Regions from separate parts of the Psychrobacillus sp. INOP01 genome, predicted to be linked through region 3. Evidence: riboswitches for the same ligand, from Rfam matches in the RefSeq annotation. Region 3 holds a riboswitch; each other region holds the start of a gene.
What was found. A riboswitch is a leader RNA that binds a small molecule or an ion and turns the genes downstream of it on or off. The one in region 3 is predicted to bind lysine.

Region 1 (3,289 bases), 760 kb from region 3:
CTAAGCGAACTCCAAACCATATGCCTAGACCACCCATAATGCCGAAACAGAAAATTTGCGGAACAAAACCGATTACGACAGATCCAATTTTAATATCTTTCGGTTTTAGAAAACGTGCATAATCAGATGCTATGAGGGCTGTTAGACCCATTATTCCATGTTGCATTCCTATGCAGAGAAGCAAAGCTTGTCCTCCAACTTGTACTCCTTCAGGTAGATAAGTCCAAAATGGTCCTTCAAATACAGGAGGCTCATAAAACGATATAACAATTGCTGTTATTAAGAAAATAACAAATATAGGTAAAGACCATCTTTGTATTCTATCTAGCTGTTTGATTCCAAACCAATTTAAAGGTATAACGATAAACCCGAAGAAAATGATTAGCGCCCATTCGTGTAGGGAGGGGAAGAAGGTGTGAACCGCGGAAACTAAAATGAGACCTTCAAATGCACAATACATAATAAAGTTTGTCGCGTAGAGGAAGGACGTTAAGGAAGCACCTATATAGCCAAAACCTCCTCCTCTGGATAATAAATTGACATTCATACCAGATTTTGCAGATAAGTAAGCAATAAAGGTTCCTAGTATACCGGCAACTATTATTGCGTAAATGGAGGAGATAATAGCATTAAGTGCCCCAAATTGAAGAGCCATTACGCTCCCCATTTGAAAGTAAAAAATGGCAGTGGCTATTCCTAATGTAATATTGGTTATACTTAACCAACCCATATTTCTTTGGCTACGGGGTACCTTCTCTAATGAATAATCTTTGTCTATCTCTTCAGTTACTTTGTGATCTGTAAGCTGGACAGATCCCATAATATCAACTCCTATTAAAAAAAATAATTATCAATGTGAAAAGACGCAATAATAATTAAATTTTCTTTATTTTTATATTGCCACTGATCATTATAACATATACTTAGCTAAATAATAATTCTGAAGCAGTTGACAGGATTATACGTGTATTGTAAACTATGAAACATAATTGAATACGACCTCACTTAGTATAGTGAGGTAGAGGCGCGATATTTAACAGTCCTTAGTGGAGTTTGAGAAGCTATGATACTAGGGAGAAGGAAATGTCGCCGAAGTTTGTAATATTGCTCGGTATTACTTGCTGGGTCTGCAGTTAATAATTGCAGGACTGTCCACTATAAACATCCCAGTTTATAATGGTGTGCTATCTCATTTAGGGAAAAGTAGAGGATTTAGGGCAACTATACATATTGCGACCTGAGTTCATCTCAGGTCTTTTTTTGTACAAGTTGTCTTTTTTTATAGGAACGAACATACATTATTAAAAAAGGGAGTAATTAGAATGAAAAAGAGATTAGTACTTTTAACGATATTCGCAAGCTTATTATTGTTAATAGCAGCTTGTGGAACAGACACTACAGAAACTTCAGGATCTTCATCGGATGATTCTAAAGGAGCAGCAGATACATTTACAGTAGGTTTAGAAGCTGGTTATGCACCTTTTAACTGGACACAGCTAGATGATTCCAATGGTGGAGTGAAGATTGCTGGAAACGCAGAATATGCCGGTGGATATGATGTAGAAATTGCTAAACGCATTGCAGATGGTTTAGGAAAAGAGCTAGTGATCGTCAAAACAGAATGGGATGGACTTGTACCATCATTACAATCAGATAAAATTGATGCAATTATAGCGGGAATGTCTCCTACAAAAGAGCGTAAAGAAACAATCGACTTTTCAGAAAACTATTATACATCCAACTTTGTTATGGTTGTAAAAAAAGGTGGTCCTTTTGAAGGGGCTACTTCTATTCAAGATTTTAGTGGTGCTAAAATTACGGGTCAGCTGAATACTTCACATTATGGTGTAATCGATCAAATTAAAGATGTGAAAAAACAACCAGCCTCTGATAATTTCTCCGCAATGCGTGTAGCTTTGGAATCTGGAGTTATTGATGGCTATGTATCTGAGCGCCCAGAAGGGATTAGTGCTTCTTCTGCAAATAAAAACTTCGCAATGGTTGAATTTACGGAAGGATTTAAAGCAAAAGAAGAGGATACAGCAGTGGCTGTAGGTTTGAAAAAAGATAGTGATTTAACTGAGGCAATCAACAAAATTTTAGCGGAAATTTCTGAAGAAGAGCGACAAGAAATAATGGATGCTGCTATTAATAACCAACCAGCGGCAGAATAAGGATGAAGTGATACCGGCTGCATCTTTTTGCAGTCGGTTTTTATTTGGAAGGAGGGAAATGTATGAGCATAGAATATATTATTTCGATGATTACAAGTAACTGGCCGATGTTCCTTCGTGGAGCAGGAATGACACTATTAATCTCCATAATTGGGACGATTATTGGAGCAGTTATTGGTTTACTGGCAGGGGTTATTCGTACAATTCCTACGCCTGAAAGAAAACTAAAACGTATTGTATTAAAAATAGTTAATCTGATACTTTCTGTATATATTGAATTTTTCAGAGGAACACCAATGATTGTACAAGCAATGGTGATATTCTATGGGTCTGCGCTAGCCTTTGGAATAGATATGGACCGCACAATGGCAGCGATATTCATCGTTTCGATTAACACGGGAGCTTATATGGCAGAAATTGTGCGGGGTGGTGTCATTTCGATTGATAAAGGACAATTCGAGGCTGCACAAGCAATTGGTATGAATCACGTTCAAACAATGTGGAGTGTTGTTTTACCTCAAGTAATCCGAAATATTTTGCCAGCAACAGGCAATCAATTTATCATAAATATTAAAGATACATCGGTATTAAACGTGATCGGTGTCACGGAACTATATTTTCAAGCGAAAACAGTTGCAGGTATAAGCTTTAAGTACTTTGAACCGTTCTTTATAGCATGTATTTTGTATTTCGTTATGACGTTTACTGTAACATTAATATTACGTTATATAGAAAGAAAATTAGATGGACCTGAAAACTACAGCATGATTGGGCAGCCACCACCACAACTTATGTTAACCAAAAATAATACTAATTTAGATTAAACGAAGGAGGAAAAATCTATGGAAAATGTCATCGAAGTTCAACATTTAAGTAAATCCTTCGGAAATCATGAGGTTCTAAGAGATATAGATTTTTCGGTGAACAAGGGAGAAGTTGTTTGCATCATTGGTTCCTCTGGATCAGGGAAGTCCACTTTACTTCGTTGTATAAACTTGTTAGAAAAGCCCAGTGGCGGGCAAATCATTTATAACGGAGAGAATATTTTAGATGAAAAACATGATATCCATGCCTACCGAACAAAGCTAGGAATGGTTTTCCAACAATTTAACTTA
Region 2 (3,289 bases), 450 kb from region 3:
CAAACATAACGGATCCAGTAAGACCTAATACTAAATAGCCAATTGCAGCAATGACTGCACTAATAATGGCGTATGGTAACTGGGTCATTACGTGGTCAATTACGTTTACCCCTGCCCCAGTTGCTGACATAATGGTTGTATCTGAAATAGGGGAACAATGATCACCAAAAACTGCACCTGCTAAAACTGCCGCTAAAACTGGAAGTAATAATTCCGGCTCTACTACCATAATGATGCTTGCTCCAATTGGTAGTAAAATCCCAAAGGATCCCCATGACGATCCAGTTGCGAAAGCCATAAAAGCTGTTAAAACAAAAAGTAAGACTGGTATTATCCCTACCGGAATATTATTTTCTGTAACAAGCTTAGCTAAAAACTCACCAGTTCCTAGTGCTGTTATTAAAAACGAAAGAGACCAAGCAAATATTAAAATACAAATAGCCGGTAACATTGAATTTATACCTGAAATAACTGCTTTCCCTATTAACCCTATATTTGCCTCTGTGTTTTTCTTGAATTGACGAGTATACAATAATATAGCTAAAATACTCGATACCAGCCCACCTAAAAATAGAGAGAATGGAACGTCTGTGTTCTCAAAAATAACAAATAAGTTCATTACTTTTCCTGAAGCTTGGTAGCCTGTCCAAAACATCGCAAATAGAGTTACAGCAATTAACGATACAATTGGTAGGATTAAATCATTCACTTTACCAAAATTATTTTCCGGGAAATTACCTTGTAAATCACCTGGATTTGATTTATTTGGATCAAAAAGAACACCCGTTTCTTTTGCAAGAGTTTCATGTTTCTTCATCTCGCCTAAGTCGTTGTCTGTCCATGCAGTAAAAAATACCATTGCAAGCGCAGCAATTACATAGAAATTCATCGGTGCCATTAACATAAACGCCTCAAGTGGTGTATAGTCTGTTACTGCATGAGTAGCAAAAATAACACCCAGCTGACTTATTAAAAATGCGCCCCAGCTAGAAACTGGAGAAACTACACAAACAGGTGCTGATGTAGAGTCGATAAAATAAGCTAGCTTTGCACGAGATACTCGATGAGAATCTGTAATTGGTCGAGCAATTTGTCCGACAGCAAGCGCATTAAAATAATCGTCTACAAAAATAATAATTCCTAAAAAGGCTGTTAATAGCTTTGATCCCCGATTTGTTTTAATACGCTTAACTGCCCATGCTGCAAAAGCTGTACTTCCTCCAGATAAGCTGACAATCGCGGTAATTACTCCGAGCAGCAATATAAAAGATAATATATAAATATTATACATATTCAATCCATTATCCCAAAACGACGTGATAAAGGAATCCCAAAGAATGATTAATGAATCAATTGGCGAAAAGCTTTCTACTAATAAAGCTGCCGAAACGATTCCGACCCCCAATGATAATAAAACTCTCTTCGTCACAAGCACCATTACAATCGCCAGTAGTGGCGGCAAAATCGAAAATATCGTATTTTCCAAAACAATTTCCTCCTAAATAAAAAAGCCAACCTAATATCATATAGGTTGGCTTTTAGTAAAAATTTTAAGCATAAATTTTCTACTCTGTAGCTCTCCATTTATACTTTTGTATAAATGACAGTGTTATTTTTGTTCAAAATAACCCCAACTAGATTTGTCTCGACGATCAGCATCTAATTTCGGCAAAACTTCCTTCCGTTTACAATCACAGTTGTCATTCTCCTGTAAACTACTCTTAAGTTCTGCAGCCTCTACCTATTTCTATTTGTTTCTCCTAGTATAGCAGTAAATGCTATGTTTTAAAGGTTTTTTATTTTTCAGGTAATGGTAGTGGTACCTCTATTGATGGAGCAGCGTCCCCATCGCCACCTGTATATATATAAGGAACTTGGCCTTGCACGATTCCCATAGCAACAGGTATACTCTGTTCAACCGTACTCATTTTACTTGCTAGAGGAACGATTATTTGTACATTTACCTTAATGTGGATATTGACTTCAACATAAGCATTATTTATACCAAATTTAGTAATTGAAGGCACTACATTTGATTGTACATTTCCGATGACGTGAAAGCGTATAGGGATTTTCGGACCTAAGTTACCAATGATGGGTATATTCGTCGCTTGCCCCATTGGAACGAAAAATACGACTCCCCCCTGATCCTCCATCGTTTGTTTATCGTACTCGATGTCATCTAAATAAGGTAGACTTGAAAAGTTCCCCTGCTCAGCTTGCTCCAAATGAGACTGAACCAGCTGATTTGTATCAGATAGTATACGATTTATTATTTCTGTATTAAATCGAGTAGTTACCATTGTAGTACTATCTGATGGTACCTCTTCGATTATGTCATTTACATCGAGCGTATTGGAAATTCTTGAGTTAATAGCTTTATTAATTACCATGGATGCTATTTTAGTTGTTTGAACTTCTGCATATTCCAAGTAGGTTGCAGTCAACTGCTTATTAATATAATAGATGAGACCTCCAACTGATAACATAAAACAGATTAAAAAAATGGCTAATTTACGCTGACTAGTAAAGAAAGCAAATCGTTTTTTCTTCTTTCTATAGAACAAAAACAATCCCCCTAATTACTACTTATGTAAGGAGAGGGATTTTCATGACTTATATTCATTTTTTTCATACTGTCCATACCATTTCACGATATCTCGAATCATTTCTGGCATAAAATATTGTTTTGGTGCAAATTTTAATGAAGGAAAAAAGTAACCGAATGTAAACATATCTAAAGTTGCCAGTGTATATATTTCTTCAAATTCAAGCTGTGTTTCATTGACTAATACTGTACCATCTTCTAGTTCTTGAAGTTGTTCATATAATATTGCTCCTAGATAGTTACCTCTGAACCCTAACCCTTTTACTTCAAGCTTTGGCCATTTTTCATTTTTCGCTGTACGAATGACTTCGAGTAGCTCTGTGCCAGTTAATGTAATGACACATGGATTAATTGGGTGTGGCAAACATTGATGTAAATCTCTCGCAGTAATCGGCCCCTGCTGAAGGTCCTTTAAAAAAATTCCTGCTGGGAACATTGCACAGTTTGCATTCGTAAAGGCTAGAAGGGCTTTTCCGAAGAAATGAGATAAATCCGATTCCTTAAACCATTCCTTCTTCAATATAGAAGGGTTATAAAAAGCAATACTAGACATTTCAGCTATTCCTTCATTTTCCCATGCTAACTGTGAATCACTTGCGTTCATTGGAACTGGCAGTGTTTCTGTACGAAATAATATTGCCCTCTTCGATTGGATTGCTCTTGCTACATGATCAAATTCCA
Region 3 (3,289 bases):
TCTGTCGACTTTAATCATACCTTATCATTCTATTTATATTCAATTTTCCGGTTTCATTAGAGAAAGCAACTTTTTGGTTCAATATTCCGTTCCGCAAGTAAACCTAGATTAAAATTAAGTAAAGTCATTACGCAAGTATTCGAAAAATGACCGAAAGTAATTGGTCCAAAAGGCAATTACTTTCTGCTCAGAATTCAAAATTGCTCCGTCATGACCAAAAAATTATTATGAATTTTCTCTATTTTTCACTTCACTCATTAAGTAATCGACAAACAGATCATCTCTTACCAAAGCTGCCTCATAGTTTCTTTTCAAGAACCGCTCGCCTTCTTCAAAACTAGTAAAGGTTTGTTCTATTTCTGTTTTATTTTTTTCAAGGATCCAATCCTGATTATTTTTAGAATACAAAATGAAAGTATCATTATTTCTATTCTTATAAAAAGAACCGAAAGATGATTTTTTCAAATTATATTGATTTCTTTTTGCATCTTCTGGTATTGGAGACAGATGGAAAGTGTCCAACACAAATAATTTATAAGCTTCCTCTGTTAAAGTACAGCCAGATGCTTTTTGATGACCTCCACCGCCGAACTGACCAGCAACTTCAGATACATCAATATGGTCATAAATCGTACGAAGGGAGATTCTTTTTCCTCCCATTATCACTATTGCTATATAGTCGAGATGTGGATATTCTTTTCCTAGTTCATTGCCCAGCTCTGAATGATACGTTTCAGCATACACGATACCAGCTAAAAGTTCTCCTACATTTGCCTGTACAATCTCTCTTTTCTTCCGACGAATATACCGGTCAATCTTGTCTTCTTCCATGTTCAATATTTTCTTTTCAAATTCATCAAAATCGAAATGGTCACTTATGCGAAGTCGATCCATCATTTTTCCTTCAAATTCTTCAATAGATACTAAATAGAAAAGTGAGTTAAGGGAATGAGCTTGTTGGTTCCCGTTCTTCTCCCACTCCCACGTATCATACTGCCTTACTAGCTCTACAAATTCCGTTAGTGCAGCAGTTGGTTCCAACAGTTTATTTGTTACAAGATATTCATATAACAATGAAGTAGCAGAAGTTAATTTACCTTCTTGATCTTCTACTAAAATATATCCCCACTCATAATCATTAAAATGCAAAGCCGATTTATGATGATCAATTAGTTGGACCTTCCCTTTTGCATTGTAAAAATCATTAAGTCTTTTTTCATTATCCTCGTTTGGACTCAAATCAGTTACAAATAAAAACGTATCTGGCTCATCATTTTCTAAAAAATATTCAATCTCTCGATTAAGGGATGAAATCGAATTGTAACGCACTTTCACTTGCTCTCCAAAAGCTAGCTTTGCTAAAATACCACATCCGACTCCATCTAAATCATTATGAGACAATAATTTATACATCCTTTTCACCTCTAGTATAGTATGGGTTTTGCTTGTGAAACTTATTAGTTTTCATCAAAAATATAGTTTATCATGCCATAAAAATAAGTTAATATTTATTTTACAGGTAAACTCTTGCAAAAGTATTAAAAAGCATGTATTATTTTAATAATTAAATATTCTCTTATTTCAAGCACATTTGAAGTAAGGATAGAGGCGCGAAGACCATCAGTACACATTCGGAGGATAATGAGATCCTATGACAATTGTGGAAAGGGGAATTTGCCGAAGTTGAAAGAATCTCATTTTTCTTGAAGCTGGTTCAGCTGTTGAATAAACACTGAATTGTCATATAGGAGACTATATGGAGGGCTATCTTACGCACAGAAATATTACTTTATTTCTACTGCAACAACGAGCCCTCGTTGTTGCTTTTTTGCGTCTAATTAACTTGAGTAAGCAAGTTTCAAGTTAAGCCTCTGGCGGAATTCTTAGATTTTGAAGGGAATTTTTAAAGGCTACCTGACTTGCATCACGCAGGCCTGAGCACACTTCAAAATCTAGACGCAATTATCGCCGAGGCATAATTGATAACTGCCCTTCTCCCTGAATTTTTAATAATAAAACTATAGGATGTGGAGAAGTTATGAATTTTGGACAAATATTAACGGCTATGGTGACTCCTTTTGATCGTAATGAAGAGATAGATTTTCCAGCCACACGAAATTTAATAAATTATTTAATTGCCAATGGAACAGAAGGGTTAGTCGTATCTGGTACAACTGGAGAATCTCCTACGTTAACAGAAGAAGAAAAAGTCCAGCTGTTTAAATTTACAGTGGAAGTTGTGAATGGTAGAGTCCCAGTAATTGCTGGTACCGGCTCATATAACACTAAAGCATCCATCGATTTAACAAGACAAGCAGCTGATGCAGGTGTCGATGGTATTATGCTTGTAGTTCCGTATTATAACAAGCCTTCACAAGAAGGTTTATACCAACACTTCAAAACTATTGCTGCAGTTACATCATTGCCGACTATGCTATACAATATTCCAGGTCGTAGTGTCGTCAACATGTCAGTAGAAACTGTTATCCGACTTTCCGAAATTCCGAATATCGTTGCTATTAAAGAAGCTGGCGGGAATTTAGATACAATGTCTGAAATTATTAGTAATACACCTGAAGACTTTTCGCTATATAGTGGTGATGATGGGTTAACAATTCCGGTACTATCGATTGGTGGAACAGGAGTTATTTCAGTAGCATCACATGTTATTGGAAATGAAATGCAAGCTATGATAGCAAAGTTTAATAGTGGCAATGTAAGAGAAGCTGCTAAGGATCACCGCAGACTATTACCTGTCATGAAAGCACTATTTGCAGCACCAAATCCAACACCTGTAAAAACAGCATTAAATTTAAAAGGAATTCCTGTAGGTGGCGTTCGCTTACCTATGGTTCCTTTAAATGCGGAGGAACTCAGTGCTTTACAGAGTATATTAGCCGCACAGCTAGAAACTGTATCCTCATAAGAAAAGCAGGAGCACCCTTTAGGAAAAAACTGTTTTAAATCGATTTCTTAAGACTTTGAATAGACTTGTCGCTAAATTATGCTCTCTTTTCTCGGTAGTTTTAAGTGTTTATCTTTCCTAAATACAGCTTGTTTCACTGCATTTACTGAAACTAATTCTGTCACCTTGGCCATAGGCTGTGCTAAATCCTATTAATAAAGACTACTCTCTTGATTGATTGGAGTGGAAGGCGGCGACTCCAGCGGGATAAGCGAGAAAGTCGAGACCCCGCAGGGAGGAAGCGTAGCGCCGCCCGAGGAGGCTCGACCTCGCCCGCGGAAAGCGTCCGCCGGAAACGAAAATCAATAGTATTACTAGATAGAT

Region 1: it holds a riboswitch for lysine, as region 3 does, so the genes downstream of both, KD050_RS10550 (transporter substrate-binding domain-containing protein) here and dapA (4-hydroxy-tetrahydrodipicolinate synthase) in region 3, are expected to answer to the same signal.
Region 2: it holds a riboswitch for lysine, as region 3 does, so the genes downstream of both, KD050_RS04415 (Na+/H+ antiporter NhaC family protein) here and dapA (4-hydroxy-tetrahydrodipicolinate synthase) in region 3, are expected to answer to the same signal.

What each region holds. Positions count from the first base shown of each region.
Region 1 is NZ_CP073315.1:2,072,853-2,076,141, reverse strand. Features, by position in the region: gene KD050_RS10555 (purine-cytosine permease family protein) at 1-820, opposite strand, end outside; lysine riboswitch at 1,012-1,195, shown strand; gene KD050_RS10550 (transporter substrate-binding domain-containing protein) at 1,323-2,174, shown strand; gene KD050_RS10545 (amino acid ABC transporter permease) at 2,237-2,998, shown strand; gene KD050_RS10540 (amino acid ABC transporter ATP-binding protein) at 3,017-3,289, shown strand, end outside.
Region 2 is NZ_CP073315.1:859,747-863,035, forward strand. Features, by position in the region: gene KD050_RS04415 (Na+/H+ antiporter NhaC family protein) at 1-1,486, opposite strand, end outside; lysine riboswitch at 1,566-1,748, opposite strand; gene yunB (sporulation protein YunB) at 1,797-2,567, opposite strand; gene KD050_RS04425 (bifunctional metallophosphatase/5'-nucleotidase) at 2,610-3,289, opposite strand, start outside.
Region 3 is NZ_CP073315.1:1,310,687-1,313,975, forward strand. Features, by position in the region: gene KD050_RS06675 (DHH family phosphoesterase) at 226-1,413, opposite strand; lysine riboswitch at 1,596-1,775, shown strand; gene dapA (4-hydroxy-tetrahydrodipicolinate synthase) at 2,039-2,926, shown strand.